DNA from 3 places in the Halalkalibacter flavus genome. Region 3 is predicted to be linked to each of the others. Evidence: riboswitches for the same ligand, from Rfam matches in the RefSeq annotation. Region 3 holds a riboswitch; each other region holds the start of a gene.
What was found. Region 3 has a riboswitch for lysine ahead of SAY88_RS18425 (Na+/H+ antiporter NhaC family protein). Riboswitches for the same ligand answer to the same signal wherever they lie in the genome.
Positions count from the first base shown of each region.

Region 1: it holds a riboswitch for lysine, as region 3 does, so the genes downstream of both, dapA (4-hydroxy-tetrahydrodipicolinate synthase) here and SAY88_RS18425 (Na+/H+ antiporter NhaC family protein) in region 3, are expected to answer to the same signal.
Region 2: it holds a riboswitch for lysine, as region 3 does, so the genes downstream of both, SAY88_RS02860 (aspartate kinase) here and SAY88_RS18425 (Na+/H+ antiporter NhaC family protein) in region 3, are expected to answer to the same signal.

Region 1 covers NZ_JAWRVK010000006.1:122,161-133,168, forward strand. Annotated here, with positions in the region: gene SAY88_RS06175 (M20 metallopeptidase family protein) at 1-467, shown strand, start outside; gene SAY88_RS06180 (homoserine dehydrogenase) at 457-1,491, shown strand; gene SAY88_RS06185 (aldehyde dehydrogenase family protein) at 1,508-2,947, shown strand; gene SAY88_RS06190 (M24 family metallopeptidase) at 2,993-4,192, shown strand; gene SAY88_RS06195 (DMT family transporter) at 4,366-5,301, shown strand; gene SAY88_RS06200 (hypothetical protein) at 5,454-5,918, shown strand; gene dapA (4-hydroxy-tetrahydrodipicolinate synthase) at 6,025-6,912, opposite strand; lysine riboswitch at 7,048-7,231, opposite strand; gene SAY88_RS06210 (aspartyl-phosphate phosphatase Spo0E family protein) at 7,302-7,442, opposite strand; gene SAY88_RS06215 (YhcN/YlaJ family sporulation lipoprotein) at 7,706-8,419, shown strand; gene SAY88_RS06220 (hypothetical protein) at 8,470-9,039, opposite strand; gene SAY88_RS06225 (hypothetical protein) at 9,157-9,339, shown strand; gene SAY88_RS06230 (Cof-type HAD-IIB family hydrolase) at 9,606-10,469, shown strand; gene SAY88_RS06235 (YbgA family protein) at 10,485-11,008, shown strand, end outside.
Region 2 covers NZ_JAWRVK010000003.1:70,703-81,710, reverse strand. Annotated here, with positions in the region: gene SAY88_RS02895 (helix-turn-helix domain-containing protein) at 1-158, shown strand, start outside; gene SAY88_RS02890 (acyl-CoA thioesterase) at 331-717, opposite strand; gene sdhB (succinate dehydrogenase iron-sulfur subunit) at 901-1,650, opposite strand; gene sdhA (succinate dehydrogenase flavoprotein subunit) at 1,647-3,416, opposite strand; gene SAY88_RS02875 (succinate dehydrogenase cytochrome b558 subunit) at 3,430-4,059, opposite strand; gene SAY88_RS02870 (TrkH family potassium uptake protein) at 4,355-5,707, opposite strand; gene SAY88_RS02865 (YslB family protein) at 6,101-6,496, shown strand; gene SAY88_RS02860 (aspartate kinase) at 6,538-7,779, opposite strand; lysine riboswitch at 7,897-8,084, opposite strand; gene uvrC (excinuclease ABC subunit UvrC) at 8,152-9,930, opposite strand; gene trxA (thioredoxin) at 10,067-10,381, opposite strand; gene SAY88_RS02845 (electron transfer flavoprotein subunit alpha/FixB family protein) at 10,630-11,008, opposite strand, start outside.
Region 3 covers NZ_JAWRVK010000034.1:2,694-13,701, forward strand. Annotated here, with positions in the region: gene SAY88_RS18400 (hypothetical protein) at 1-316, opposite strand, end outside; gene SAY88_RS18405 (VanZ family protein) at 326-757, opposite strand; gene galE (UDP-glucose 4-epimerase GalE) at 1,558-2,583, shown strand; gene fbpA (Fur-regulated basic protein FbpA) at 2,652-2,825, opposite strand; gene SAY88_RS18420 (dihydrofolate reductase) at 3,119-3,604, shown strand; lysine riboswitch at 3,804-3,985, shown strand; gene SAY88_RS18425 (Na+/H+ antiporter NhaC family protein) at 4,204-5,802, shown strand; gene SAY88_RS18430 (PstS family phosphate ABC transporter substrate-binding protein) at 5,929-7,098, shown strand; gene SAY88_RS18435 (hypothetical protein) at 7,262-7,534, opposite strand; gene SAY88_RS18440 (sodium-dependent transporter) at 7,840-9,351, shown strand; gene SAY88_RS18445 (MetS family NSS transporter small subunit) at 9,372-9,479, shown strand; gene SAY88_RS18450 (M23 family metallopeptidase) at 9,651-10,658, opposite strand; gene lipA (lipoyl synthase) at 10,869-11,008, shown strand, end outside.

The DNA of each region.
Region 1 (11,008 bases), on a different contig from region 3:
GAGGAGTCTCTTCAAATGTAATCCCATCTGAGGTAACCATTCGCGGAACGATGAGAACGTATTCTGAGAAAGCAAGGAATCACCTTTCAGCTGAACTTGATAAAGGATTAGCTCAAATTGAAGCGCTAGGTGGTTCCTATCGGCTACACCTTCATCATGGGGAACCTGCTCTTATAAATGACCCTGACATGGTAAGTGTTCTTTCAAACGCGATTAGATTAGTAGAACCCAATGTTGCTATTCATTCGATACCATATGGATTAGGCGGTGAGGACTTCAGTCATATAACGAAACAAATTCCTGGAGCGATGATGTTTCTTGGAGCAGCTGATCAGAACAACATGAAAACAAGTCTTCACCAGCCTTCGTTTTGTTTTGATGAACGTGCGTTAGAAATTGGCACACACACACTTGTGAAAGCAGCCTTACTTTTGATGAAAAAGGGAGGGATTGAAGGTGGCACATAAAGTAGATTTGATTGGTTTTGGCGGAGTCGGTCAAGGGTTTGTTGAAATTCTAAGAGAAAAAGGGTGGAAGCTTAAGAAGGAACATCTAGACTTTAAAGTTGTTTCCATATCTGATTTGTATAAGGGGTCCCTTCATCATCCAGATGGTCTCTGTTTAGATAAGGTGATGAGTTCAATCAAGGAAACAGGAAGCCTAGAATCATACCCTGATCAACCAGGTCTTATCAGGGGCTGGTCAACTCAGGAGACCATCGAGAAATCTAATGCAGATTCTGTTGTTGAAATGACGTTTACAGACGTTGTTACAGGCCAACCTGCTATCGATCATTGTACTTGGGCTTTCTCGAATAAGAAGAATGTTGTGATGACAAATAAAGGTCCTGTTGCCTTAGCATATGATACGCTATCCAAGCTTGCTGAAGAAAATGGAGTCCGCTGGTTTTTTGAAGGCGCCGTAATGAGCGGTTCTCCGGCGTTGCGTTTACCAGTAGAAACTTTAACTGGAAATGATATCACTGAAATACGCGGTATTTTAAATGGTACAACGAATTATATGTTAATGCGGATGGAAGAAGGGCTTAGTTATAAAGAAGCACTTCAAGAGGCAAAGGAAAAAGGCTATGCAGAAGCAGATCCAACTGCTGACGTCGAAGGGTACGACGTTTTATATAAGGTGTTAATTTTAGCGAATGTGGTCCTGGGTGTTCCGTTGAAACGAGACGATGTTACGTGTAAAGGAATAACTGGTGTAACACAGAGTGCCATAGAAGAAGCAAAGAGATTAGGGAAATGTTGGAAATTAATTGGTTCATTGAAAAGAACAGAAGAGGGAGTAAAGGGTTCTGTTGCTCCGGAGATGGTGATATTAGATGATCCATTAGCAGGGGTATCAGGTGCGATGAATGCAATAACCTATCACTGTGACTTGTCTGGACCGATTACACTTGTCGGAGCAGGAGCAGGAATTAAAGAAACGGGATTTGCCGTTCTTATCGATTTAATACACATGGAACGCAACAGGTAACAAGAGGGGGGATAAAATGAAAAACCAAATCGTTCAAGAGCGTATGTTAATTGGAGGCGAGTGGGTTAAGGCAAAGGAAGAAATGGATGTCTTTGATCCAGGTACGGGTGAATTAATTGCAACGGTACCGTCAGCGAGTGTGGAAGATGTTAAGGAGGCAATTAAAAAGGCAAAAGATGGTGCAAAAAAAAGTGCAAATTTATCTGTGCATGAGAGAATGAACATTCTTCATAAGGCAGCTTCCTATATAGAGGCAAATAAAACTAGCTTTGTAAATACAATCGTAGCAGAAAGCAGTAAAACAATTCGAGAAGCTAGGAAAGAAGTGATTCGCTGTATTGAAACACTCCGATTAAGTGCTGAAGAAGCAAGAAGAATTGATGGGGAGACGATCCCTTTTTCACAGATGCCCGGTCATGAAACGAGAGTTGGGTATGTATATCGTTTTCCAGTAGGAATCGTTGCAGCAATTACCCCATTTAACGATCCTCTTAACCTTGTTGCACATAAAGTAGGTCCAGCTATTGCAGCAGGGAATGCAGTTATCGTTAAGCCAGCATCTCTGACTCCATTAAGTGCTTTACGATTAGCAGAAGCTTTCTTACACGCGGGACTGCCAGCAAATATACTATCTGTTATTACAGGACGTGGTTCTAATATATGCGATCCATTAGTAGAACATGACGATGTTAGATTTGTTTCTTTCACGGGAGGCTATGAAACTGGCAAAGAAATTACGAAAAAAGCCGGAGTTAAGAAAACAGGGATGGAGCTAGGTTCTAATTCACCAACCATTATTCTAAAAGATGCAAATGTAGAAGAAGCCATTTCGTCAACAGTGTCTGGGGCATTTGGAGTGGCAGGTCAAAATTGTATTGGCGTCCAACGAATTTATGTTGAGTATCCCTTGTATCAAACATTTTTAACTCGATTTGTTAAAGAAACAAAAAAATTAAAAGTAGGAACAAAAAGCGAAGAAACAACAGATATCGGACCGATGATCTCTGAAAATGAAGCAAAGAGAGTTGAAAGCTGGATAGTTGAAGCAAAGAAACTAGGTGCATCCATTTGTTGTGGAGGGGAAAGGAAGAAAGCTTATGTCGAGCCAACTGTCTTAACGAATGTTCCGATACAAGCAACAATTGCAACACAAGAAGTCTTCGGTCCAGTCGTACTCATTGAACCTGTTGATTCGCTCCAAGAAGCGATTGAGCAATCAAATGACAGTGGATATGGTTTGCAAGCCGGCATTTTTACAGAGAAGCTAGAAACAGCATTTCAAGCAATTCATGAGCTTCAATTTGGAGGGGTCATGATTAATGATAGCAGTGATGTGAGAATTGATGGAATGCCATTTGGTGGGATAAAGGGTTCTGGAATTGGTCGCGAAGGAGTTCGATATGCAATTGAAGCAATGACCGAACAAAAAGTTGTAGCTTTTAAATTACAAAAATAGCTGTTCTCTAAATATGAGAGTGGGGCTTAGAAAGAGGTGAAATCTTTGTTTGCATTAGAAGAGTACACGAGAAGGTTGGAGGCCGTCAAAAAGCGGATGGTTGATGAAGGGGTCGATGTTCTCCTTATTTCTAACCCTTCCAACATGTATTATTTAACAAATTATTCGGCTTGGAGCTTTTATGTCCATCAAATGATGGTTGTAACGTTAGAAGACGCTCAACCGTTATGGATTGGGCGTCAAATGGACGCAAATGGTGTAGCAAAAACAACGTGGCTTGATGAACACCATATTATTGCCTATCCCGACTTTTATGTTCAGTCAACGGAACGACACCCGATAGACTTTGTCGCTAATATATTAACGGAAATTGGTCAAAGTAGGAGAACGATTGGGATAGAAATGGATGTTCATTATTTTACAGCTCTTTGTTATGAACGGTTAAAGCACGGTCTGCCAAATGCGACATTTAAAGATACGTCAAGCTTGGTAAATATGATTCGGCTTATAAAATCAAATAATGAAATCACTTATATGAAAAGAGCAGGAAAGATTGTGGAGAATGCCATGACAGCAGCATACGATCGTGTTCAAGTCGGTGTTCGAGAATCAGATGTTGCAGCAGCGATTTATTATGCTCAAATAAAGGGAACGAAAGAATTTGGTGGGGATTATACTTCGATTGTACCTATGATGCCAACAAATGAGAATACGTCTTGCCCCCATCTCACATGGACGGATCGGCCTTATCAAAAAGGTGATTTTTTAACTTTAGAAATTGCTGGTGCCTATAAACGATATCATGCACCAATGGCAAGAACGATGGCAATTGGCACAGCCCCAAACGAGGTTAAGGAACTTGCTAAAGTCGTTGAAGAAGGAATTGAGGCAACACTTGATTTTATTCGACCTGGAATTCGTGCAGAAGAAGTTGAACGAATCTGGAGTAAAACAATTGGTAAACATGGGCATAGAAAAAGCTCCAGACTTGGCTATTCCGTTGGATTAAGTTTTCCACCTGATTGGGGAGAGCATACCGTTAGTTTCCGGCCAGGAGATGAAACAATCTTAAAGCCAAATATGACGTTTCATTTAATGCCAGGTATTTGGTATAACGATTATGGAGTGGAAATAACGGAAACGATTCGCATAACAGATCAAGGTGTTGAGCTTTTAACAAACTTCCCACGTGATTTGTATGAAAAGCCGATGTTATCAATCATATCAGATGAGCATACGTCTTAAGGAGCAAGGTGACTCATGAGGCAAAGCATACCTCTTGAGTCAGTTTTTTTTGTGTTTTAGCACAAGTGTAAGGGGTCTCATTTAAAAAATTGTTACGTAACACGAAAAAATAGTGACCTTACATATTGGTGGTGGTAAGATACAACTACGGAATGTAGAGAGGACGGTTTGCTATGAAAGAAAAATCTCTGCTATTCACATATGGCATTGTCTTTTTTGTGATGATTATTTGGGGATTAAATGTTGTTATGTTGAAAGTGTTAGTAGAGGCATTTCCACCAATAACAATGACCGTATTTCGAATTATGGCTGCAGGAGTGGCAACAGCTGCTATCATTCTCGGAAGTCGAATTATGAGAAAGCTAACGAAAAAAGAATGGAAATACACGCTTTTAGGAGCGCTTTTTGGCGTTATTGCTCATCATTATTTCTTAGCAATGGGCTTAACAATGACAAATGCTTCGAATGCTGTTTTAATTTTAGCGCTTCTTCCGCTATCGACTTCGATCCTTGCTGTTATCTTTCTTGGTGATCGTTTAACGAGATGGAGGATCGTCGGAATAGGTTTAGGGTTTATTGGTGTACTTTTTATTCAAGGCGGGGGAGGAGATAGGGCTATATCTCTAGGTGAGATGTATATTTTTATCGCAATGTTCGTTCAAGCGATTAGTTTTATTTATATTAAAAAAGCGACTGCAACTTTAGATTCAAAACAAATGACAAGCATGATGCTGCTAATTGGATCAGTTGGACTTCTTGTCATTAGCTTTCTGTTAGAACCCGGAAGTTTTGGAAGGATGATAGGCGCACCATTAGGCGTCTATGTTATCTTTTTTGTTTCAGCGATTGTCGCTACTGCGGTTGGGCATTTTTTGTTTAATGCTGCAATCCAAAAAATTGGAGCAGGGCAAACGGCTATTTTTAATAACTTTGTACCTTTTTTTGGGTTAATTAGTTCAGCTATCTTTTTAAACGAACAAGTATACTGGTATCAAACATTTGGATTTATTTTTATTGTAGTCGGTGTGTTATTTGGAACTGGTTATATTGAGAATGCATGGATGAAACAAAAAACAATATCTAAAACATTACAGAAAAAAAGCGTGTAGTAGCATTTTTCTTAAGTCTCCATTATTGTAAAGAAACATTATATATCAGTAAAAAACCAAATCGAACGCCGGTTTGGTTTTTTGCTGATATATAAATAATGATATTGGACACTTTAATAATAATAAAAAGTTGATTGAGGTGAAATTGTCATATGATAACAAAAAGACATTTCTTGTTTAATATGGGTTTAATGATTCCATGGTTATCTTTAATATTTATAGGGAAACGGAATATAAAACGTTATTCTTTTGCGGGGTTTTTTATTATTGTTTTTGAGATTATCAATCACTTGTATGGACATAAGCGGAATTGGTGGAAGTTTTATGATAAACAAAAATCATTTCTTAGGGACGAACTTCCTTTTAGTGTTGGCCCCTATATGCCTTTATCTATGTGGATACTTAAATATTCGTTTGGAAACTTTAAAAAGTTCGTTCTCCTTAATGCTCTAGCTGATGCAATTTTTGCTTTTCCGATCATTGATGTTCTTAAAAAATTAAAAATTGTACGTCTCAATCAATTAAATCATCTTCAGTTTTTTATCTACTTACACTATAAAGCGTATTTATTATATGGGGTGCAGTATTTATATGAGAAAGCAAAAGGATTTAGTTGATTTATCTACTATGAGGTTCATTAAGCTCCTTGTAAACATTCAACGTTATGACATTAAGGTGAATAAAACCCGCTCAGAGTGATCTCTGAGCGGGTTGGTCTATTAATTAGCTAACAAAAAAATTAATGTTTGGTTGTACAACTGATTGTAGTTCTTGTTGTTGCTCAGCCGTTAAAGGAATAAGAGGTAAGCGAACAGGGCCTGCTTTGATCCCTTTCATTTCCATTGCAGCTTTTACTGCTGTTGGGTTAGGTGCCATGAATAGAGACTTCATCACTGGGAGAAGTTGACGATGCTGCATAGCAGCTGCTGTCACTTGACCTGCTTGGTAGTTACGAACCATTTGCTGCATTTCGTTACCAACAATGTGGGACGCAACGGATACAACTCCGGCTCCACCAATAGATAACATAGGCAATGCTAAACTATCATCTCCACTATATACAGTAAAACCTTCAGGAGCGTGTTCAATGATTGTTGCAATTGCATCTAAATCGCCACTAGCTTCTTTGATTGTGACAACATTAGGTAGCTGTGCTAAACGTAATGTTGTTTCTGCATTCATATTGACTGCACTTCTCCCAGGAATATTATAAAGCATGACAGGAAGTTTCGTTGCATTTGCAATCGTAGAAAAATGCGCATAAATTCCTTCTTGAGAAGGCTTATTGTAATAAGGTACGACAAGCATGATTCCATCTACACCGATTTCTTCAGCCTGTTTTGTAAGTTCAATTGAGGCTTGAGTATTATTTGAGCCTGTTCCAGCGATAACTGGAATTTGGCCATTTGCTGTTTCAACGACAGTTTTAAACAGCAATAATTTCTCCTCTGTAGAGAGAGTAGGAGACTCTCCTGTCGTTCCAGCTACGACGACTGCATCCGTTCCATTTGCGATAAGATGTTTTACGAGCTCTTGTGTTGCAGGTACATCAAGTTGTCCATGTTGATTAAATGGTGTGACCATTGCCGTGATAATACGACCAAAATTCATCCAATTCACCCTCAATTCATAAATAATTTTCCATATACGCAGGGGAAGATGGGCTACTGGGAGGCACAAAAAAACAACAATGAGGCCTCTACTCATTGTTGTTAGGTTTAGCAAATGCAGCAAAACCAATTCAATGTGTGAGATAGCCCTCCATATAGCAATTTTTGCTATATGACAGTACTGCCCTTATTTAGAACAGTCCCAGCTAATGAGACATGAGATCTCATTAACTTCGGCAAGTATCCCTTTCCAATTAGCATCTTCAGATCTCATTCTCCTCCGCTAAAGTACTTTTGATCCTTGCACCTCTACCCTCACTTCAATGTATGAAGTAAGATATAACGTAATTTGTGTCTACCTTACCAAATGTTTACGATGTTTGCAATGCTTTAATGAGAATTTCTTTGTAATAAATTTAAAAGCTTGTCCAGTTCTTGACTACACTCAACGGTTACTTTTGCTGTCATTCCATACTTTTTAGCAAGGTTCAGCATTTGTAATCGTTTTTGCTCAATTTCTACACATATCATATTGCACTCCACCTCAAAAAGAATGAACAAACAGACGACTTGATTAGGCTGAAATGGGAAAGTAGCGCTGATGTGTGTCTAAGCAAATGTCTATTTATAAAAATTATTATACCCATTAGAAGTATGTTGAAAAGTGTTTCTTCTAAAGTAGTCATAAATAGATGAAATTAGCAATAAAACGACAAAAATTGCAAGTTGATTTCTAGATATTTTCAGGTTGAGATGTGGATTTACTTCGCACAATAAAGGTAGGAGGGATTCCAATGAAATGTGTAGGTTATTTGGTCATCACGGCCGCATTATTAACAGGATGCACCATACCTCAAGAAGCGGAAATGGGAGCCAGCCCTGACAGGAATGAAGGTTTTAATGGGTATGGAGTACAACAGGTGCGTGCTCTAGAAGGACCTATTAGTGATATGATGGTCCCAGATCAATCACCAAAAGGGTTAACAGATCCAGTACGTCATTTAACAGACAGAGGATCATATACAACGCGGCACCGGAATTTGAGTATGAAACATGAGGGACTTAATCAACAAGGAGCCCGAATTCTTAGTAATCGTCCTGGTGTTTTGCGTGATAAATACTCATACAGCAACGATCCTCATGTTGCGCGAAATAACAATGGAATGAGGAATCAGCAAGCGACAACAGAAATAACGAGGGAGATTGAGACGCGTGTTGAATCATTAGAAAATGTTAGGGATGCCCATGTTATGACAGATGGCAACCATATTGTAATTGGTGTTGAGTCAAGAGAACAAGACCGAGTAAAGCTAAAAAGGTTAGTGGAAGATGAAGTACGACAAATAACCGACCTTAGAAATGTCCGTATTACAACAGATCGAAAGATGATTAACCGAATGAATGCTGTCGAGCATCATGTTGGTCTTGATAAACCATTTGATTCCATTGGTGGAACAGCTGGGGAACTAACTGATTTAGTGGATGATGCAATACACGGTCGTAGATAAAAGCAGGGAAGAAAAAATCCCTGCTCTTTTTGTGTGTAACACAATTCTGATTAATGAATTCCGAAGTCTTCAGTGACTGAAAGGAATTCACGTTCCATTAATTTATGCGACAAAATTGCATTTTCGTAATAGACACGTGCGTTTGTCACTTGAAGATGATGAACAGGATCTTTAATGTCTTTTAAAATTCTCTCCAATGCATCAAGTTCCATTAATGTTGAAATATGTACATGATGCATACTATCAAACGGTTCTGGTCGATTTAAATCAATGAATTCAGAGCTCTTATCGCGAATGTTTTTTATTTTACTTAACGTAGTGTCGACATCAGCTGATTGAACATTTGGTTGATCAAAGAACGGAGCGATCTCTTCTAACAAGGTGGCAGTGTCACTAATATAATGTCCGGCTTCTTCTGCATAAGATTGAAGCGCAGTATAACGAGGAACCCTTTGTTTGTTTTGATCTCTAATACTAGGAGGGGCAGGGACATCATTTTGATAATGAGCTCTAAATTGCTGAGCTTCTACATCACCTACAATATCTGCTTCCGAATCGGCTCCGCAACTTGCAAGAATCAAACTGGTTCCAAATAAGATCAAGACATGTTTCTTTTTCAAGGTGCATCTACCTCCGATATACAAACGTTTCCCCTAGTATGAATCAAGAAGGAAAAAGTATGCATTAACGTTAAAGTTCCTCCGTATGATGTAGCAAAGGGAAGAGGAGGAGCGCAAATGTATACTGCATTATTAATTATTTCAATCTCTATTATATTTCTGTTGTTTTTGGGGTTTATGATGTTAGGGAACAGGGTTGCGCATACACTCGAATATTTGCAGGCGAAAGAAGCAGATCAAGAACTCGCTGAAATTGAGGAAATGATGAAGCAATACAATAAAAGAGAGAACGATAAATAAAGGAGTTGTCCCAAAAGCCAGAATAGAGAAGGCAATGGCGCCGTTCGCTACGCGCCGTGAGTGTGTAACCCAATCCTCTCAAGGCTTTTAAAAGATGTAGCGACTCTGCTCATTGCTTCGGGGGTGTTTCAAAAGGTCAAAAACAGACCTTTTGAAACACCCCCTTAATTATAAAGGTGCCTTTTTAATATGTTGTATTTCTTTATATGATATAGTAAAAGGATTAAAAATAACTTAAAGAGACAATACATAGGAGTGGAAATACATTGGTTAAATTAATTGCAATTGATATGGATGGTACATTACTTGGTGACGCGCATGAAGTAACAAAAGAAAATGCTAAAGCAGTGAAAGAAGCGCAACAATTTGGTGTTGAGGTTGTTGTTGCAACAGGACGAGATGAAAGAGAAGCTCGGTACCCATTAAAGCAAGCTCAAATTACCTGCCCTGTTATTAGTGTGAACGGAGCACAGTTTCGAGATAGAAATGAAACCCTATTATCGACGATCCCACTTCTAAAAGAAAATAGCAAAGAAATATTTGATATGTTACTTACACATGATATTTATTTTGAGTTATATACAAACAGAGGAACATTTTCTGATAACTATGAAAAGGCAATTCAAGCAGTTATTGACTTTTTCGTTTCATCAGGTTCTGATGAGGATTTTAAAACATTGCAAACGATGGCTAAAGAGCGATTTGAGATGGGATCGATATCTTTAGTGGGAAGTTATGATGAGCTACTAGATCAAGAAGATACGGTTATTTTAAAAGTATTAGCGTTTTCAAAAGACGAACAGAAACTAAATGAAGTAAGGGAGAAGCTTCATGAAATTCCAAACATAGCAGTTAGTGCCTCTGCTCCAGATAATATCGAGATTACGAATATTCAAGCTCAAAAAGGGATCGCTGTACAAGCTTATGCTAAACAACTAGGGATTTCCATGAATGAAGTAATGGTTATAGGAGATAGTTTTAATGATGTATCCATGTTTAAAGTGGCAGGATATAAAGTAGCGATGGGAAATGCGGAACAAGCGATCAAAGACCTTGCTGACTTTGTAACAAAGCAAAATGATGAAGATGGAGTCGCATTAGCCATTCGAAGGCAACTGAATGATAAGTAGATAAGAGGTGAAGGTGTGCGGACATTTGCTAAACCGAAAGTGGTAGTCAGTAAATGTATGGAGTTTGCTGCTTGCAGATATAATGGCGATCAAATAAATGAGCCTACCGTTAAGAAGCTAGCCGACTATGTTGAATTTATCCCTATTTGCCCAGAGATGGAAATTGGTTTAGGAACACCAAGAGAAGTAGTTCGGCTTGTTTCCAATGGAGATGAAAATAAATTAATTCAACCGAAAACGAATGAAGATTTGACGCTTCAAATGACGGAGTTTTCTAATGAGTTTCTAGAGGATATTGGTGAAGTAGATGGATTCTTGTTGAAAAATCGTTCGCCGACGTGTGGAATAACAGATGCAAAGGTGTATAGCGGAGTCGATAAATCTCCTGTTATTCGAAATGGTAGTGGAATCTTTGCTACTCGTATTGAGTACTTCTTTCCATTAAAGCCTCGTGAAGACGAGGGGCGACTTAGAAATTTCATTCTTAGAGAGCATTTTTTTACCCATTTATTTACGATTTCAGAATTTCGATCTGTTAA
Region 2 (11,008 bases), on a different contig from region 3:
TTGTCCAAGACAAAACAACGAGAGATATCGCACAAGAGCTTTTCATAAGTGAGAAAACCGTACGAAATCACATCTCTAATACGATGCAAAAGTTGGGAGTAAAGGGGCGCTCTCAAGCAGTTATTGAGTTAGTACGACTAGGAGAACTTGAAATATAGGTACGCTACTATTCACAGGCTCATCCGTTATTTCGTTGGATCGCTTACGTTTTAGTCGTCTCATATTTTACTGAGGTTGTCTTATAAGGATCTGTCCCCTATAAGCATATTATCTAGCGTTTGCTTATGGGGGACACAACTTATTTTTGACAGCCTCTTCTTCTGTTTTTATTTAATCAGCTAAAAGCTTTCGTGCTTCTTCATCAAAAGCAACACCGCGACCTGTTTCTTTACTTATCTGTACAATCGTTCCCCTTCCAGTTAGACAAATGTCCCCTTTCGAAGTTACGGCTACATAGTGCAAATCAACAGATGATGTTCCAAGCCTTTGAACTTTTACTCCAACTTGTAATTGCTCATCAAAGGGGACTTGTTTATGAAAGTCACATTGAAGATCGGCTACTACAATAATCTGAGAATAGGAAGCTTTAGACCACTTTTGCATCAAACCTAACTCTTTAAACAAAGCTATCCGTGCATCTTCAAAATAAACAAAAGCATTTGTATTATTTAAATGACCGAACGCATCTGTTTCTGAAAACCTAACCTGTACAGGCATAAAAAAATCAAAAGAGTTTTTCCAGCTTGCTATATCTTGGATGTAAGACGGTGCTCTCAATTCAACCACAACCTTTTCTTATACTTTGATACATTTGTTACTAATAATAATTTGAAAACGATTACTTATATACCTTAGAAAAGGTCTAATCTCTTACCTAAAAAGAGATTAGACCTTTTTCAATTAAGCACCAAAGAAATTTTTAAAGGATTGTAATGTTGTTGATCGGTTTAATGCAGCAATCGATGTTGTTAGCGGAATGCCTTTTGGACACGCCTGCACACAGTTTTGAGAGTTTCCACAGTTCGCAAGCCCACCGTCTCCCATAATCGTTTCTAAACGCTCTTCTTTATTCATTTCACCAGTTGGATGAGCGTTAAATAATCGAACTTGAGATAATGGTGCCGGTCCAATGAACTCAGATTTGCTATTTACGTTAGGACACGCCTCCAAACACACACCACATGTCATACATTTTGAAAGCTCATATGCCCATTGACGCTTTGTTTCAGCCATACGTGGCCCTGGTCCAAGGTCATATGTTCCATCAATTGGAATCCATGCTTTCACTTTCTTCAGAGAGTCAAACATCCGACTACGGTCAACAATTAAGTCACGAACAACCGGGAACGTCTTCATTGGTTCAAGTCGTATTGGCTGCTCAAGCTGGTCGACTAAAGCCGTACAAGATTGACGAGGCTTGCCATTAATCACCATTGAACACGCACCACATACCTCTTCTAAACAGTTCATATCCCAAGCAATTGGTGTCGTCTCTTTTCCACTAGACGTTACAGGGTTACGACGAAACTCCATTAGTGCTGAGATGACATTCATGTTCTGACGATAAGGTACTTCAAACTCCTCTACATAAGGAGCACTGTTCGGATCATCTTGACGTGTTACTTTAAATTTAATTGTTTTTTCACTCATGATTTAGCAGCTCCTTGCTTCTTTTGTGAGTAGTCACGTTTACGCGGCTTAATAAGCGACGTATCAACTTCTTCCCATGAAAAGTCAGGACCATTTTTCGCAGGGTTAAATGTTGCCTTCGTTGTCTTTAAGAATTCTTCATCATTACGTTCAGGGAACTCCGGCTTATAATGAGCCCCGCGACTCTCATTACGGTTGTATGCACCAAGTGTAATAACACGAGCTAAGCTTAACATTCCGTCTAATTGACGTGTAAATGATGCACCTTGGTTGCTCCATTTAGCTGTATCGTTGATGTTAATATTTTTATAACGCTCCATCAACTCTTGAATCTTCTCGTCTGTTTTTAACAGCTTCTCATTGTAACGAACTACGGTTACGTTGTCAGTCATCCATTCACCAAGTTCTTTATGAAGAATGTAGGCATTTTCCTTTCCGTCCATCTTCATAATGTCATCAAATGCTTGTTGCTCTTTCTTCACTTCATTTTCAAATAAAGAAGAAGGCATCGAATCAGCAGTTTTATCTAAGCCGTTCATGTATTCAACAGCTTTCGGCCCCGCTACCATACCACCGTAAATAGCTGATAGAAGCGAGTTAGCACCTAAGCGGTTTCCACCATGTTGCGAATAATCACACTCACCAGCTGCGAATAACCCAGGAATGTTTGTCATTTGATCATAATCAATCCACATACCTCCCATAGAGTAGTGAACAGCCGGGAAGATCTTCATTGGTACTTTACGAGGATCATCACCCATGAACTTCTCATAAATTTCAATTATTCCTCCAAGTTTGATATCAAGCTCTTTCGGATCTTTATGAGAAAGGTCAAGATAAACCATGTTTTCACCATTAATTCCAAGCTTTTGCTCAACACACACATCAAAAATTTCACGTGTAGCAATATCACGAGGAACTAGGTTACCGTATGCCGGATATTTTTCTTCAAGGAAGTACCAAGGCTTGCCATCTTTATATGTCCAAACTCGTCCACCTTCACCACGAGCAGATTCACTCATTAGACGAAGCTTATCATCACCAGGGATTGCTGTTGGGTGAATTTGGATAAACTCACCATTAGCATAGTGAACACCTTGTTGATAAAGCTTAGCAGCTGCATAGCCAGTATTGATAACTGAGTTTGTTGATTTACCGAAGATAATCCCTGGGCCACCAGTAGCCATAATAACGGCATCTCCTTGGAAACTACGAATCTCAGATGATTTCAAATCCTGAGCAGTAATCCCGCGACAGGTTCCTTCATCATCAACGACAGCTGAGAGGAATTCCCATCCTTCATACTTCGTTACTAATCCACTTACTTCATGTCTACGAACTTGCTCATCAAGTGCGTACAATAATTGCTGACCTGTTGTTGCACCCGCAAATGCTGTACGGTGATGTTGCGTTCCACCGAAACGACGAAAGTCTAGTAAACCTTCAGGAGTACGGTTAAACATTACTCCCATACGGTCCATTAAGTGAATAATTCCAGGTGCTGCTTCTGTCATCGCTTTTACCGGAGGTTGGTTTGCTAAGAAGTCTCCACCATAAACTGTATCATCGAAGTGCTCCCATGGAGAGTCTCCTTCACCTTTCGTGTTAACCGCACCATTAATTCCACCTTGTGCACAAACTGAGTGTGAACGTTTTACCGGAACTAATGAGAAGAGATCTACGGGTACCCCTTTTTCTGCTGCTTTAATTGTTGCCATCAGACCAGCTAGTCCGCCTCCGACAACAATAATTCTACCTTTACTCATATTGACCCACTCCTTAAATGTTTGCTAAGTCTGGATTAATGAATGCTAGAATTGCTCTAATTCCAACAAACGTTAATGCGAAGAAAATACCCATTGTTACATATGTTGCAATTTGTTGTGAACGTGGTGTTACTGTAATCCCCCAAGATACTGCGAATGACCAAAGACCATTAGCAAAGTGGAACGTCGCTGCAATAACCCCAACAATATAAAATACGATCATAAAAGGATTGCTGAAAATATTAGCCATCATATCAAAGTTTACTTCTGCACCGAACGCAGCAGCTACTCTAGTTTCCCATACATGCCACGTAATCCAAATTACTAGAAATACTCCAGTCCAACGCTGAATACGGAACATCCAGTTACGGAAGAACCCATATCTAGCTGTGTTATTTTTTGCTTGGAATGCAATGTATAATCCATAAATTGCATGATAAAGCAGTGGAATAAAAATTAAAAAGATTTCTAGAAGATAACGAAATGGTAAGTTTTCCATAAAATGAGCTGCCTGGTTAAAAGCACTAGCACCTCGTGTTGCAAAATGGTTAATTACAAAGTGTTGAACTAGGAATAGTCCAACTGGAATGACACCAAGTAAAGAATGTAGCTTACGATTAAAAAATTCCCGATTGCCAGCCATACCTTTTTCCCCCCACAAATGATTTTTTCCTACCAAACATGTAACTCGATGATTTTTTTCTATCCTTGTATAGTATATTGAGGCTAGCAAACAAAATATGATAGATTGCAAGCATCAATATTATGAAACTTTTAGCAAGTTTCTGTGAAAAAAATCTGACAAATTTATTGTACTCCCAACAGATAACATCGTCAAGAAAACGTATACAACTCTTCCAAGATTCTTATAGAGAAAAAAGCCCTGTACAAAGGGCTTTTCAACGAAAATAACAATATTTCCATTTTATCTACTAAATTTACCCGATAATAATTCTTTCTGTCGGATATTTAAAGTGTGTTTTCGTTTCACGTTTTCGAACAGAGAACAGAAAAGCGATTAATCCAACTCGACCTATAAACATCAATATAATTAGAACAGATTGACTTGCTATAGATAAGTCAGGAGTTATCCCCATTGATAATCCACATGTACCAAACGCAGATGCTGTTTCAAAAATGATAGCAAGCAAAGTGACATTTGGGTTTCTTGACTCAAAAGCAGTAATAAGCGTAACTGCTGCAAATAATAAAACAAGGAAAACAGATAAGACAATGAAAGCCTTTTGTTTGTCTTCAGGATGAATTTCACGCCCAAAAACTTTTACATCTTCTTTCCCAAGTGCGAAACTGCGAATTGTCAAAAACATTACAGCGATCGTGGTAGTTCGAATTCCCCCACCTACACTGGACGGACTTGCTCCAATAATCATTAAACCAGAAATAAAAAGCAAAGTTGCTGGATTTAATTCCGAGATATCCATTGTGGCAAGACCACCACTTCTGGAGGTTGCTGAATTAAACACAGAATAAAACAATTGTTGATGCCACTCAAGACCTACATAATAATGGCCACTTTCAAGCGCCCAAATACCAATTACCCCTAAAACAAAAACTGCAAAATAAGTAGTAGTTGTTATTTTTGTAAATAAACTAAACTTGAAATTCTCATCTTTTTTTGAAAAGTACTCTTTTATTTCAAGTAGTACTGGAAATCCTATAGCTCCTCCAAAAATGAGCAATATTGTTACAAATTGAACGTAGTAATCATTTGCAAACGGAATTAGTGATTCTCCCGTTACATCAAACCCTGCGTTCGTAAAAGCGCTGAGTGATGCAAATGCCCCTTGATAGTAGGCTTGTCCGATCGTATCAAAATACCTAATATAATATGTACCAAGAATAAGGGCGCCTATTGCTTCAATAATTAAAGCTACGATTAATATCCCTCTCATTAAATTAACAAGTCCCGAAAAATTAATCTGGTTTTGGTCAACCATTATTAGCATACGCTGAGCAAAATTAATTTTTCGACCAAATAACATCCAGACGAAAGTTCCCATCGTCATAATACCAATTCCACCAAGTTGAATAGCCATAGCTAAAAAAATAATTCCGATGTAGCTATACGTTTCCGAAACATTTACAACCGTTAACCCAGTCACACTTACGGCACTTACCGAAGTAAATAAAGCTTCAGAGTATGTTAAAGTTACACCGGGCTGATGGGAAATTGGTAAATATAATAGAAGACTGAATATCACCATTGCAACAATATATGAAATAATGATGATCCTAAAAGGTGAAAGAAATTGATTCAACCCTGATTTCATTTTTTATGTACCTCCGATTTATTCGCGGTTAAGTATACCATTTTAAGAGGTGAATGAAAAAGGGCGGGGTTCCCCTTTTTCTTTCACCTCGAAGCGATGAGCGTAGCCGCCGTGATGCTTTAAGCCCAAAGGAGTGGGGTTCTCCTTTGAGCGCACGGCGTGTGGAGCCAGCGCCACTTCTTCGCTTTTTTTCAAAAAGGGCGGGGTTCCCTTTTTCTTTCACCTCTCCTACTTTCGTTCTGTATTCCAGCTTATTCCTTGTACCCAACAACGACATCGTTTATGATCAAAAAGTAAATATATTTCAAAGGCATTTGGAACGATAGTATACATAGACGATCGACAAGCTGTCTGATCATTTTGGCTTCAAAGTATGGAGAGGGGCATGTTTTTATGGAAGTTCGAACAGATCAATTTGGGTATGACCTTATTCGAAATGACGTTCTGCAAGACCTATTAGGTAAAGATCATGATGCCATTTTATATTGGATTGGAAGGTCGCTAGCCAGAAAATATCCAGTTTCAACAGTTGAAGATGCCATCCTTTTTTTTGAAAAAGCTGATTGGGGTAATCTTTCGAAACTTAAAGAGAAGAAGCAATTGCAAGTGTTTGAATTAAAAGGGTCATGGATGAACAATGATGATAAGCGGTGCTATCAACTAGAGACTGGCTTTCTAGCTCAACAAGTTGAAATGTGGTTAGAATGTATTAGCGGAGCTACCTATTCAAAAACGAAAGATAGTGTCCTTATTACCGTTGAAACAGATAAACGTGATTCAATTCAATAAAAAAAGTGAAGCTCAGTTAGCTTCACTTTTTTTACCTTTATTTACACTGTAACAACAGCTTCTTCAACTTGTTCTGCAAGCTTAAATTCTTCATGCAACATTTCTACAGCTAAGACCATATCTATCTCTTGGATAACGACAGACACTTTAATTTCTGATGTACTGACCATTTTTACGAAAATATCGTTTTTAGCTAAGACGTCAAACATTTTTGCTGCAACACCTGGATTGGATACCATTCCAGAACCTATGATTGAGACTTTCGCTAATTCTTCTTCAAACGTTACATCCTCAAATTGCAATTCATCTTGAGCTTCCTGCAAAACAGCAAGAGTTCCTTTTAATGAGCTTTGTGTAATGGAAAATGAGATATTTACGTGTTCGTCATCATATTGATTTTGAATAATAATATCCACATTCACTTGATTTTCTGACAATGTAGTAAATAGTTTTGATAATGTGTCTAGTCGATTAGGTAAGCCTTTTACCGTTACCTTTGTCACATCATTCTCAAATGCAATTCCTCGGACGATTAAATTTTGTTCCATCGATACTTCCTCCTCTATCATGGTTCCTACTGTATCTTCCATACTAGATGCAACCATAAGTGGTACATCATAATTCTTCGCAAACTCAACCGCTCGTGGGTGTAAAACCCCAGCCCCAAGATTAGCCATTTCAAGCATTTCATCATAAGAAATAGAGTGTAACTTTCTCGCTTTCTTCACGTAACGCGGGTCCGTCGTAAAAACACCTGTTACATCTGTATAAATATCGCAACGACTCGCCTTAAGAGAGGCTGCAAGTGCTACCGCTGTTGTATCAGAGCCTCCTCGACCAAGAGTGGTAATTTCACCGCTTTCACTGATTCCTTGGAATCCCGCAACAATGACAACCTTACCCTTAGCTAGTTCTGCTTCAATTCGGTCATTATTAATTGATTCAATCCGTGCATTACCATGACTAGCTTCCGTTTGCATACCAGCCTGCCAACCAGTTAATGAGATTGCCTCGATGCCTCTAGCTTGTAATGCCATTGAAAGCAATGAGATCGTTACTTGTTCTCCAGTTGTTAGTAACATGTCCATTTCCCTTTTACTTGGCGAATCTGTAATCTGGTTAGCCAAAGAAACTAATTCATCTGTAGACTTCCCCATTGCCGATACAACAACGACAAGCTCATCTCCTGCCAACACTGCCCGTTCTACTCTAGATGCGACATGTTGAATCCTTTCTACTGAACCTACTGACGTTCCGCCATATTTCTGTACAATTCTAGCCATAATCCGATTCCTCTCCTTGTTCCTCACGTTGTGATGGAATGCAAAAAAGCAACAATAAGGAAAACCCCCTCACTGTTGCATGTATACCAGTCCGGTACCACACTGCTCCCTGTTCTCTCGTGAGATAGTTCTCCACATACCACTTGGGTCTAGGTATGTGACAGCCCTATGCTTCTTCAACATAGGTCCAGCACTAGAAAGATGAGTCTTTCTTGCACTTCGGCGAATTCCCCTTTCATCCTTCTTCAACGAGCCTCATTACTCTCGGAAAGCCTACTATTGGTTTTCGCTCCTCTACCAATCACTTCGTTTGAAGTGTGGCATATTCAATTGATTAACATTCTAGCAAAAAATCAATCTAATCGCAAGAGATTATTTATCGTTTCCATTTAATGTTTCAACGATGGTTTGAGCTATCTTTTCCGGAATCGATAGCTTTCTTAACTCATCAACACTTGCTTCTTTCAACTTTTTCACCGATCCAAAATGCTTCAGCAGCTGGCGCTTTCGTTTTTCTCCTACTCCAGGGATATCATCTAATTCCGATTTAAAGAACGTCTTTGAACGAGTTTGCCGATGAAAAGTAATAGCAAAACGGTGTACTTCATCTTGAATTCGTTGTAACAAATAAAATTCATGGCTGTCTCGCTTAAGAGGAACAATAGCAGGGGGGTCTCCCATTAGCAATTGAGATGTTCGATGCTTTTCATCTTTTGCTAAGCCACAAACAGGAATGGATAGCCCAAGCTCGTCAACGATTATCTCTTGAGCAACAGCAATTTGGCCTTTTCCTCCATCAATAACGATTAAGTCCGGCAAAGGAAGAGACTCTTTTAAGAGGCGGACATATCTTCTGCGAATCACCTCACGCATCGAACCATAATCATCTGGTCCTTCAACCGATTTAATTTTATATTTTCTATATTCTTTTCTGCTTGGCTTTCCATCTACAAAACAAACCATTGCTGAAACAGGATCTGTTCCTTGAATATTAGAGTTATCGAACGCTTCAATTCGATATGGAGTCTGAATCCCCATTGCTTCCCCTAATCGATCGACCGCTTTTATTGTTCTTTCCTCATCACGTTCAATTAACGAAAATTTGTCTTTCAGTGCAATAGCAGCATTTTGATTTGCAAGGTCAAGTAGCTCTTTTTTCTTCCCTCTTTTTGGATGATGTGTTTTCACTTCTAACAGTTGTTCCATCAAGTCTTTGTCTACTTCATCGGGAAGTAATATCTCTGCTGGCTTTATATGTTCTTTTTTCATATAAAACTGTCCAATGAACGTCATTAAATCTTCAGATGCCTCTTTATAAAAAGGAAAAATGGAAACATCCCGTTCAATTAGCTTTCCTTGACGAATAAAGAACACTTGAACACACATCCATCCTTTATCATAAGCAAAGCCAAAGACATCGCGGTCAACGAGGTCACCAATCATCATTTTTTGTTTTTCAATAACGGTATCCATATGGGCAAGCGTATCACGTATTTCTTTTGCTCGTTCAAAATCCATATCTTCTGCTGCTTTCATCATTTTCTCAGTGAGCTGTCCTTTAATTTCATCATGGCCAGAGCGAAGAAATTTCGTAATATCTTGAACCATTGCTTGATTTTGCTCTTTTGTAACCTCTGACACACACGGAGCAAGACATTGTCCAATATGGTAGTATAAACAAACTTTATCAGGAAGCGTCCGGCATTTTCTCAGTGGATAAAGTCGATCCAGCAGCTTCTTTGTTTCATTTGCCGCTCCGGCATTTGGATAAGGGCCAAAATACTTCCCCCCATCTTTTTTCACTTGGCGAGTCGTAATCAGCCTCGGATGCTCTTCATTTGTAATTTTAAGATAAGGATAAGATTTATCATCCTTTAACATGACATTATATTTCGGGTCATGTTTTTTAATTAAATTCATTTCCAGGATTAATGCTTCAATATTTGATGAGGTAACAATATATTCGAAGTCAGCAATCTCACTTACAAGACGCTGTGTTTTTCCATCGTGTGAACCAGTAAAATATGATCGAACTCTATTTTTTAGTACTTTTGCTTTTCCAACATAAATAATTGTATTTTGCCGATCCTTCATTAAATAACAGCCAGGCTGATCAGGAAGAATCAATAATTTTTCTTTAATTTGACTCATCGTATTCCACCTCACCTTCTATTGTTCGCTAGAAGGCAAACAAATGCAAGTTAGAAAAACTGGAATTACACGAAATGTAAATAAAAGAAAAAGTGACCCCTTCATCCCTTTTCGAATAATGGAGTCACTCTAAGCTTTATAGATGTTTATTTAGAAGCTCAGCTAAAGCTTCTTTCGGTTGAAACCCAACTACTTGGTCGACAACTTCTCCATCTTTGAAAACAAGAAGTGTCGGGATGCTCATGACGCTGTATTTTCCAGCTGTCTCTTGATTCTCATCCACATCAAGCTTAGCAATTTTTACTTTATCGCCCATTTCAGAATCTAGTTCTTCAAGGACTGGAGCAATCATCTTACAAGGTCCGCACCACGGTGCCCAGAAGTCTGCAAGAACAACTCCTTCACTTGTTTCAGAAGCAAATGTTTGATCTGTTACGTTTACGATCGCCATATTAAAATCCTCCTTTTTTCCTTCACATGATAACTTCAGCACAATTATACCAAACACTTCCACTGCTGGCGAATTTATTGCTCACCCTTATTGTTTCCTGACTTTATCCCTTTTGATTCCCGTACTTTTTGTATTTTGCTTATTTCCGGAATCATTCCTCCCTTCTGCAACCACTAAAAAAGACGAAAATCAAAATGATTTTACGTCTTTTTTTCCACAACTAGCCTATTCCTTCAAACATTCTTCCCTTAACTTTTCACTAATACGTTCTTTAATTCTTCTGTTAAGATCGGTACTATTTCAAACAGATCACCAACGATGCCGTAATCTGCTATTTCAAAAATAGGAGCTTCTGGATCTTTATTAATCGCAACGATTACTTTGGAGTTTGACATCCCTGCAAGGTGTTGAATAGCTCCTGATATACCGATCGCAAAATATAAATCAGGTGTGACGACTTTTCCTGTTTGCCCAATTTGCAGCCCGTAATCGCAGTAGTCTGCATCACAAGCCCCACGGGAAGCTCCAACAGCTCCACCTAATAAATCAGCTAGCTCTTGAAGTGGTTCGAAGCCTTCTTTGCTTTTAACTCCCCTTCCTCCTGCCACAACTACATTTGCTTCAGAA
Region 3 (11,008 bases):
TAAAAATGCTAATTAATTCGGTCAGTGAAAACCGTTCCAACACGGCTTCAATTGCCTCATCTCTATTAGAAAAAACGAGCTCGTCACTAGAGTCCTCTCTTTTTAGTTGTTGGTCCTCAACTTCATCATTCTCACTTTGTTCATTGAAGTCGTGTTGTTCGGACTTTGTCTCTATTTCCTCTTCAATCTGATGTTCACTTTGTGGTTCAGTCACTTTCTCTGGTGTTTGATTAGAACTGTGATAAAAGCCTAAAAAGCTAGGGATGGCAACACAAAGAAAGACGAAAAACACTCCAAAAATAACTGCTCTGATCATAAAATCCTCCTAACTAGATTGAACTTCGCTCAAGTTTATCGATTTACGTTTATGAAAGAGGGCATACAGGAATAAGTAACACATGGTACCGGACGCATTAATCAATATATCTAGCAATCTTCCGTCTCGGTTAAAAAATGGCTGGATAAATTCTGTTGAAAATGTGAGAAAGAAGCAAAAGAACAGAGCGCCTACGATTGTTCGAAAAACAATTGTACTTAAGAATGCCAAAATAAAAAAAGCAATAAAATGGCCAAGTTTTTGTATGGAAAAATAGATACTTCGATCAACAAACGAATACATATGGAAAAAGCCTGAAAATTGGGGGGCAGTTGTAATAGCAAAGTGAAGCTGTCCATGACGAAAAAAATCACTAGCACTTTGTGTAAAAAGCAATATAGCTAATAGAATGATCCAAGTTATGAACAACCATAAAGCCAAGTAGACACACCTCCATGTTCTAGATTGAACGGAAAAAGGAAAAGGCGACCTTTTTAGTTGATTAAGTAGCAATGGCTCCGCACGTTGCGCGCCTTCTATGAGAAACATGAGCCTCCTAAAGTCGGCTGCCGGTGCAAAGCAAGTTTGCACCTATGAACCCCGCTCATAAAAGGCTTAATAAACATGACAACGGCTCTGCACATTGCATAGAACTGAAAAAGAAAAGGCGACCTTTTTCAGATCAATTACTAGCAGTTTAGTCATCATAGCAGTTTTTCAAACTTATTTTCATATGTGCAATGGTTCCTCGTTTGAAACATCCGTAATGTGCCAAGACTAATACTACGAGGAGGTTGGTTCGATGGAACAGTATGATGGAGATGTATTTGTCGGTTTATTTTGGGGAATTGCATTAAGTATTCCACTTTGGCTATCGATTTTTGGATGGGTGAAATGGCTGATGTAGTAGAGGTTACTGAAAAAGGAAAAAACGAGAGGACCGTGGTAAAAGACTCTTTAGCAAAATCGAGTAAGTTGTAATGGCTCCACACGTTGCACGCGTTCTAAGAGGAACATGAGCCTCCTAAGTCAGCTGACGGTGCAAAGCAAGTTTACACCTATGAAACCCATTATAGAACGCATAAAATATTGCAACGGCTCCGCTCATTGTTTAAAGAGCACTGAAAAAGGGGAACCACACTTTTTTCAGTGCTCTTTCTATTAAAGTATTTATCAATATGGTAAGATATTACCAAGAGAATGAGGAGGGAAACGTATTTGACCTCTATTTTTGGGACTTTATGAATGGAGTGAGTTTTGTGATATTGGTAACAGGCGGGGCGGGCTATATTGGGAGCCATACGTGTGTAGAGCTGTTAGATGCGGGGTATGAAATTGTTGTCGTTGACAATCTTTCAAATAGCAAATATGAATCGATTGATCGTATCAAAGAATTAAGCGGGAAGGAATTTCTGTTTTATGAGGTAGATTTGTTGGACAAGCTAGCTTTGGAGAAAGTGTTTGCAGAACATAACATTAAAGCAGTTATCCATTTTGCAGGGTTAAAGGCAGTGGGGGAATCTGTTGAAATTCCGCTCCACTATTATCATACAAACATTACAGGAACGTTGGTTCTTTGTGAACTGATGCAATCCTACGGAGTGAAGAACATCGTATTTAGTTCATCGGCAACGGTGTACGGAATGCCAGATCGTGTACCAATTTTAGAGGATTTCCCGCTAAGTGCTACCAATCCATATGGACGTACCAAGCTGATGATTGAGGAAATTTTGCGAGACTTGTACGTATCAGACAAAGAGTGGAGCATCGCATTGCTTCGTTACTTTAATCCGATCGGTGCCCATCATAGTGGTAGAATTGGAGAAGACCCTAATGGTATTCCGAACAACTTGATGCCATTTATTACCCAAGTAGCTGTTGGAAAGTTAAAGGAATTAAAAGTATTTGGGGACGACTATCCAACGGTAGATGGAACAGGAGTCAGAGACTATATTCATGTCGTAGATCTTGCCAAAGGTCACTTAAAAGCTCTTGAAAAGATAGTGACAACAACAGGAGCAAAGGCCTATAATCTGGGAACTGGAAATGGATATAGTGTCATTGAGATGGTCGAAGCATTTAAAAAAGCTTCCAATCGTGACGTGCCATATTCCATTGTTGAGCGTAGACCTGGTGATGTAGGGATTTGTTATGCAGATCCATCTAAGGCAAAAGAAGAGTTAGGCTGGAGCGCAGAAAAAGGGATTGAAGAAATGTGTGCCGATTCGTGGAGATGGCAAGAGAGTAATCCTGATGGATATAAATAAGTAACGAAAGGGATTGTCTTAAAAGGTCTGTTTTTGACCTTTTAGGACAATCCCAATTTATTAGTTGGTTAGAAAAATATATGGTGATTACCTTGTTCAAGTTCAGAGCATATAAGTAATCTTAACTCTTCTTCTGTTGCTTCATATAATTGACGGCCATCAGGCATTTTGAAAAATTGATTTTCTAAAAGGGTATCGATAATTTTTTCCTTATCGAATTGAGACAATGTTTTCAAAGACAATACGAACACTCCCCTTTTGCAAAGTAGTACCAAAACTGTAAGCGTTTACATTCATAATTATAAATTCTTTTGTATGTAATTGTCAACCTTAATAAAGGAAAAGTTATGGAAAATAGGTAAAAAGCTTTAACCCGGTAATATTAAGAAAATACAGGAGAACAGCTTGTGGCGAGATGTGATGTTGTTCTACGTAGAACCGAGCAATTTTCTGACCATTGGGTCAATAATATTGTCGAGCGGCTAAATTATGATACGATAAAACAAAAAGAAGGTTAGAAAAGGGGATAGTACATATGATTTCATTTGTTGTTGCAATGGATCAAGAACGGGTAATAGGAAAAGAAAATCAATTGCCATGGCACCTCCCAGCGGACTTGGCGTATTTTAAAAGAGTTACGACAGGCCATACGATTGTGATGGGAAGAAAAACGTACGAGTCGATTGGTAGACCATTGCCAAAGCGAAGAAATGTTGTGTTAACAAGAGATAGACAATATGAAGCAGAAGGCTGTGCGGTTGTACACTCGATTGAAGAAGTATTAAATATAGTAAAGCAAGATGAAGAATGTTTTGTCATAGGTGGAACAGAAGTGTTCATGCTTTTTTGGGATCATGTTGATAGGTTGTATGTCACATACATTGATGAGACCTTTGAAGGCGACACGTTCTTCCCAGAAATTGATGAGAATGAGTGGGAAGTCGTTTCTGTCGAAGAAGGGATTGTTGACGAGAAAAATCGTTATCGTCATGAGTTTCGTACCTATGAGAGAAAGAAATGATAGTTTGACGGGTTGTAAGGAAATAGTTTGGTGGCTCGAATATGATGGAATTAAAATTGTGATAAGGACATAAAATCCAATACCATACTTTATCACCAACACAAACAGGAACTTTAGGTGGTTCAAATTAACATTGCTAATAAAGAAGAAACATGATAACATCCATAATTGGTAATTAAATAGAGGTGCCTCATTGTTACGATGAGGTAGAGGCGCGATTGCTAAGAGTATCTTTTCTAAGGATGACAACGTTGAGGGAAAGGGAAAGGGGCCGTCGCCGAAGTGGAAGTAGAGGTCAGGCTGCTTTTGCTGGATCTGTATTGAATAAGTGCAGAGCTGTCATAACTTGGTGTAGCCAAGTTATGGAGGACTACCATGATTATGGGGATTCACGCGCGGATGTTAGGCGATAGTGGGTTATCCACTATCGCTTTTTTCTATGGAAAAGGGACTAGTAACGGAACAAGTAAGAATCTTTCGTTATGTCTCTTTGCTCCACCTAGTATCAGTTGTCAGAGTGGAGCACTCATAGTTGTATATTTCTATTGCAGTTAGTCCTTCATCTATGTAACTACCATACATTTTTAGGAGGTATCATTATGGAATCATCTATTTTATCTTTAGTCCCTCCAATATTAGCTCTTGTGATGGTTATTCTTACTAGAAAAGTGCTATTATCACTTGGTACAGGTGCTATTGTTGGGGCATTCATGGTTAATAATTTTAATCCACTTGCAGCAGCCGCGAATATTTATGGCATTGTGATGGGTATCATTTTTGATTTTGATGTGGAACACGTTACATTCGGTACTGTGACTCGTTCGATTATTGATGAAGGGTTTGCTATTAATACATGGGAATTCTTTATCGTTCTTTTCTTATTATTATTAGGAATGATGGCTGCTCTTATTACCCGTTCAGGTGGGAGTAGGGCGTTTGGTGAGTGGGCAATGAAGCGTGTGAAAACGCGTGTTGGTGCACAGTTATTAACGGTTGTTCTAGGTCTTATTATTTTCATTGATGACTATTTTAACAGTTTGACAGTCGGAAATGTAAGTCGTCCGTTAACCGATCGACACCGTATTTCTCGTGCAAAGCTAGCGTATTTGGTCGATTCAACGGCAGCTCCAATGTGTGTAATTGCCCCAATTTCAAGCTGGGGGGCTTACATTATAGCGATTATTGCAGGAATTTTTGCAACGCATTCTGTTACTCAATATGAAGCATTGCAAGCATTTTTATTAATGGTCCCTATGAACATTTATGCATTAGTAGCGATTGGGCTTGTATTAGCTGTAGCATGGTTCAATCTTGATTTTGGTGCGATGAAGGCTCATGAAGAACGTGCGATGAAATCAGGTGAATTGTTTAATGCAAATCTTGGCCCGATTCCTGGTGCTCAAGATGATATTGCAGCAAGTGAAAAAGGCAAGGTTGGCGACTTAGTATGGCCGATCATTGCGTTAATTGCTGGTACAGTATTTTTTATGGTGACAACAGGAATTGAAGGGACAGAAGGCGATGTAACGATTCTGACGATTTTTGAAAACACAGATGTTGCGTCAGCCCTTGTATATGGTGGTTTGTTCGGCTTAGCCATTGCCCTTATTTTGAACGTGTTTAAGCCGAAATCAGGTACTGGACTTGGAGCTTCGTTAGTTATTGGGATGAAGTCAATGCTGCCAGCCATTTATATTTTGTTCTTTGCATGGACACTTATTTCAATTATCGGTGATCTAGGGACAGGAACGTATTTAGCGTCACTTGTTGAACAGTCAAACCTTCCTCCAATGTTCTTACCAGTCATTTTGTTTGTGATTGCTGGTTTTGCAGCATTTTCTACAGGTACATCATGGGGTACATTTGGCTTATTACTTCCAATTGCTGGTGAGATGGCAGCGGTCATTGATCTTACATTAATCTTACCGATGATGGCAGCGGTTCTAGCTGGATCGATCTTTGGTGATCATTGTTCTCCGATTTCAGATACGACGATTCTTTCTTCAACAGGAGCAGGAAGTCATCATATTGATCACGTTGTTACCCAGCTTCCCTATGCACTTATTGCAGCTGGAATTACAGTGATTTCTTATCTAGTATTAGGTTTTACGACTAGCGTAGTACTGAGTTTAGTGGTCGCTTTTGCATTGCTGATTGTAACAGTGATGGTTTTAAAAAAAGTGAGTGCAAATGCATAATTCATTAAAGGGTCAACTTCTAACTGAGGTTGACCCTTTTTTACGTAAAAGAAAGCTATTAAAATTGTATGATTATGGTAAAGTGAAAGTAGAATCATAACTTATTGTTTGAAAGGGAGTTTTTCAATGAAACCCAACCTAGTTCTCAATTTTATCCTCGCATTAATTATGGTCGTTGTTCTAGGTTTTTTCGGCTATGTAGGGACAGTCATTAGTTTGCTTATGGGTGGGATAACCTTTTATACGCCACTGATTGTCGTTGTATCGGTCAGTTTAATGATGATAACAGTTGTCGTCATCTTCCGTCTGCTAAAACCAAAGACATTGAAGATAACGGTAATGAGTTTTCTTGCATTGTGCCTCATTTCCATAGCTGTGTATGAGATTTTTGAAAGTTATCAAAGAAGTATCGTGACGGTAAGTGATCAAGATTATAATTTATATGGGTATCAACCATTTCATGATGATACAAATGTTGTAGCTTTAGACGAACCTGCAAATGTAAAACTAGAAGGCGATCTCCCCATTCTCGATGGAGCTACAGCTTTGTATCCAGTCTATTCTGCCTTTGCGAGAGCGACTTATCCAGAAAAAGAATATAATGTTCATCAAAGTGAAGTGATGTCAAACCAGACAGGGGAGGCATTTCAACATTTACTAAACGGACAAGTGGATATAATTTTTGTTGCAGCTCCATCGAAACGCCAATTAGAGCAAGCACAAAAGCGTGGGATCGAGCTAGAGATGACTCCAATTGGTCGTGAGGCATTTGTTTTTTTTGTAAATGAAAAAAATCCTATAACAGGGCTTTCAATTGAACAAATACAAGGTATTTATTCAGGAAAAATAACAAATTGGAGTGAAGTTGGGGGAGAGAATACATCGATTCGTGCGTTCCAACGTCCAGCTGACAGTGGCAGTCAAACGGCATTAGAAAAGATTATGGAGGATGTCCCAATTGCAGATCCCCTAACTGAAGATGTCGTATCAGGTATGGGAGGCGTATTTGAAGAAGTTTCTAGCTACAAAAATTATAAAAATGCAATAGGATATACGTTCAGATTCTTTTCAAATGAGATGGTGAAAGACGGGGAAATCCGCCACCTCAAAATAGAAGGCGTGTATCCAGATAAAGAAACGATTCGCAGTGGTTCCTATCCTTTCGCTTCAGAATTTTATGCGATTACAGCGGGAAGCGACAATCCGAATGTTGATGTCTTGCTTAAGTGGATTTTATCGGAACAAGGACAACGTCTTATCGAAGAGACAGGGTATGTAGCAGTAAATAGTGAGTGAAAAAGGGCTAATAATAGCCGGAAAAGGTCTAGCTTCATTCGAGGCTAGGCTTTTTTCATATAAGAGTGATTCAGAACAAAAAGAAAACCCTCGTTTGAACAATGTTGCTTCTTGTAGAAACAATCTATTTGTTTCAAGAGGATAGTAAATGATTACTTAAATTTTATCCTTGAGATTTCACAAAGAATTCTTTCGACTTTCTTTTGACTTTACGCAATGCCTTTTTAATAAACGTAGTTACGTCTTTTCCATCTTTAACCCGTTCATACGTTTGTTCAAACTTCCTGGCATCACAAGGATACTGTTCCCCGTATTTATCTGTAATAAGATAATCTCCTGGGTTGCCTGTAAGTGAACCACTGGCAGTTTCAATTGTGATCGTTCTGGTGATCTTTACAGCTTCAATAATTTCCGGCTTTCTCCTATATCTAGCCAAGTTACCACCTCCTTTTTAAACGTTCTAACTACTTATCAAAATTATTCTATATTAATTCATCGTACTCAATCTTTATGTGAGTGTGACAACTCCCCATGAAAAAACACAATCAAAGAAATTATAAAAGCATAGGTTTATGAATCTTGCTCACCGTCTTTTCCTCTTCACTGTAGCAAAGCGTAATAGGATTAATTTTAAATGTAAGCGTTTTCTACAAAATAGAAAATTTTTATACTAAAGTGTTAATATTCAGAATAAATAAGTATAGAAAGTGTTTTATCAAATTTTCGAGAGAGGTGAAGTCAATGAACGGGAGAGAACAATGGGGAACTCGTGCTGGTTTTATTTTGGCGGCCATTGGTTCTGCTGTAGGTCTAGGGAACATCTGGCGTTTTCCTTATGTCGCCTATGAAAATGGAGGAGGAGCTTTCTTTTTACCGTACTTATTTGCTCTTATAACTGCTGGTATTCCTCTTCTCATTATGGAATTCACGCTTGGCCATAAGTATCGGGGTTCAGCTCCGCTTACTTACGCACGCATGAACAAAAAAACCGAGTGGATCGGTTGGTGGCAAGTAGCAATTTCATTTGTTATAGCGACCTATTATGCTGTTATCATTGCGTGGGCGTTGTCCTACACGTATTTTGCCTTTAACCAAAGGTGGGGAGAAGACACTGGTGGCTTTTTAATGGGGGAATATCTCCAAAGAATTGATGTAGTCTCAGGGGGGGCACCTGGAGATATAGGAGCCCTAGTTCCTGGTGTGCTGATCCCATTGGTGATCGTTTGGGTTATAACACTCGGTGTATTATTTAAAGGAATTAGAAGAGGAATTGAAATTGCCAATCGGATCTTTATCCCGTTACTTGTGGCTATGTTCTTACTCATTGTCATTCGTGCCATTACTCTAGAAGGAGCTCTAACAGGTCTCGATGCATTTTTTAAGCCTAATTGGAGTGAAATTATGTCACCAGGAGTGTGGGTGGCAGCTTATGGTCAGATCTTCTTCAGTTTATCGATTGCATTTGCGATTATGATTACGTACTCGAGTTATTTGTCGAAAAAGTCAGACATTACAAATAATGCCTTTATTACAGGTTTTAGTAATTCGAGTTTTGAGCTGTTAGCTGGGATTGGGGTGTTCGCAGCACTTGGTTTTATGGCCCAAGCATCTGGTGTTGGTGTAGCTGATGTTGCTGATGCTGGAATTGGTCTTGCCTTTGTTGTTTTTCCAGAGATCATTAACACCTTCCCGGGAATGAATGGCTTATTTGGGGTCTTGTTCTTTGGTTCACTCGTACTTGCCGGGTTGTCTTCTCTCATTTCGATCGTTGAAACGTTTGTCTCGGGTGTTCAAGATAAATTCAAATTCTCACGTCGCAAAGCAGTTGGTTTCGGCGGTGGGTTAGCAGCTGTTATTTCATTATTGTTTGCAACTCAAGGTGGATTGTTCTTCCTTGATGCGGCTGATTATTTTATTAATCAATTCGGGGTTGCATTTGCAGGTCTTGTTTCCGTTATTGCTGTCTCGTGGTTTGTAAAAAAGCTGCCGGAGCTTCAAACACATGCAGATGGCGTTTCTGATTTCCGTGTTGGGGCATGGTGGAGAATTTGTTTAAGTATCATTACACCAATCGTGTTAGGATTCATGTTTATCCAAAACGTAATTGAAAATATAACGAACAACTATGAAGGGTATTCGACTAGTTTTCTAATTGGATCGGGTTGGCTGGTAGCAATAGGTGCGATAGTGATCGGATTTTTATTTGCAAGAAGCAAATGGCAGAAAAATGACTTAAATATTCCAAAAAACTAGTTGAAAGGAGTTGAGCGATCATGAGTGGTGGAGCAGTAACCATGATGATTGTTGGTATGCTAATTATTTGGGGAGGATTAGGACTGAGCATTGCCAATGCAGTGAAGGTAGCAAAAGCAAAGAAATAAGAAATGGGAGAGGCGCGCTGTCAGAGATAGTATTGGCTTCGTTCGCTACGAGCCTTGAGAGAAGAAACCTACTCCTCTCAAGGCTTTTTGTAGCGACTCCACACATTGCTTAGGGGGTGTCAAAATGGTCAAAAACGGCCCATTATGACACCCCCTTGTTTAATCAAACGTTTATTTTTTTTTCTTTCGATCCTGATAAGCCTTTCGCTCCCACTGCTTTAAAGATGGATATGGGTCAAAAGACCATTCCGTAATCCCATTATCTCGGTACATTCCATAGTGAAGATGTGGAGGGAATTTCCCTTGTGTACCAGGCTTTCCGTAACCAGAGCTTCCACAATAACCGATGACGTCGCCTGGGGCTACAATGGAGCCTTCTTCAATTCCTTTTTCAAAACCGCTTAAATGAGCGTAATAGTGGTAAATATTATCTAGATCACGAATACCGATACGCCAGCCCCCGTATTTATTCCAGCCTTTAATTTCGACTCGTCCATATGCTGTTGCGCGAATGGGAACATTATACCCAGCGAAAATATCGGTTCCTTCATGAATCCGTCTTCCACCCCAGCCACGTCGGTCACCCCATGTGTTTTTGTAGCTGTAGTTATAGTTTAAAGGCATTGGAAACGCATGATCACCGAGATCTAACGTATCAAACTTTTCATATACAAGAGCATGACCGTGAACAATTCGAACAGATTGATCACGCTTGTACTTTTCCCAAAGCGCAATTCGAAAGTCTTCTTCATCAAAGCCATAACCTTCAATGAAATGTGCCATCGTAAAAAGAACATCTTCATCATTTGTACGCTCAGCTAGACCATCACCATTGCCATCTAACCCTACTCCGCCAAACATTTGAAGAGATAGAGGATGTGTATCTTCTTTGTTAGGATTTAATTCCCCCGCCCAATCTTCTTCAGAGTAATAAATGGAAATGAGCCCATCTTCTTTTGGACGATCCTTACGTGCACGTCGTAATCCACGCTCATACGTATCAACAGCAGCTAAATATTGCCATGGTACGTTTGTTAACGTTTCAACCTTTTTATATAGATCCATCCGTCTCTCGTAAATTTGTTCACTTGTTAATTCGTCTTTCTCAGCCGCAGTTACACACGGAAGAGAAATAAACACTGCAATAAGTGCTAATACGATGATTTTCTGAAATCTCATGTCAGGCTCCTTTCTACCTTTGCAAAAACTGCTGGTAACTCGACCGTGTTTTTCTCTTTATATAGTGTGGGAAAAAAAGCTCAAAAAATTGGAGAGAATGATTGGAAATTTTGAGCGAGCGTTTGGTTATTTTTCGAAAATCATGATAAAGTAGTATAGAGAAAAAGTGTTCACGAGTTTTAAAAAGGTATTTTGGATGGAGTGAAATAAATGGCAAAGAAAGAAGAGCATTTACGTAAACCGGATTGGTTGAAAATAAAATTAAATACGAATGAGTCCTATACGGGCTTAAAAAAAATGATGCGAGAAAACAAGCTAAATACTGTTTGTGAAGAAGCTCGTTGCCCCAA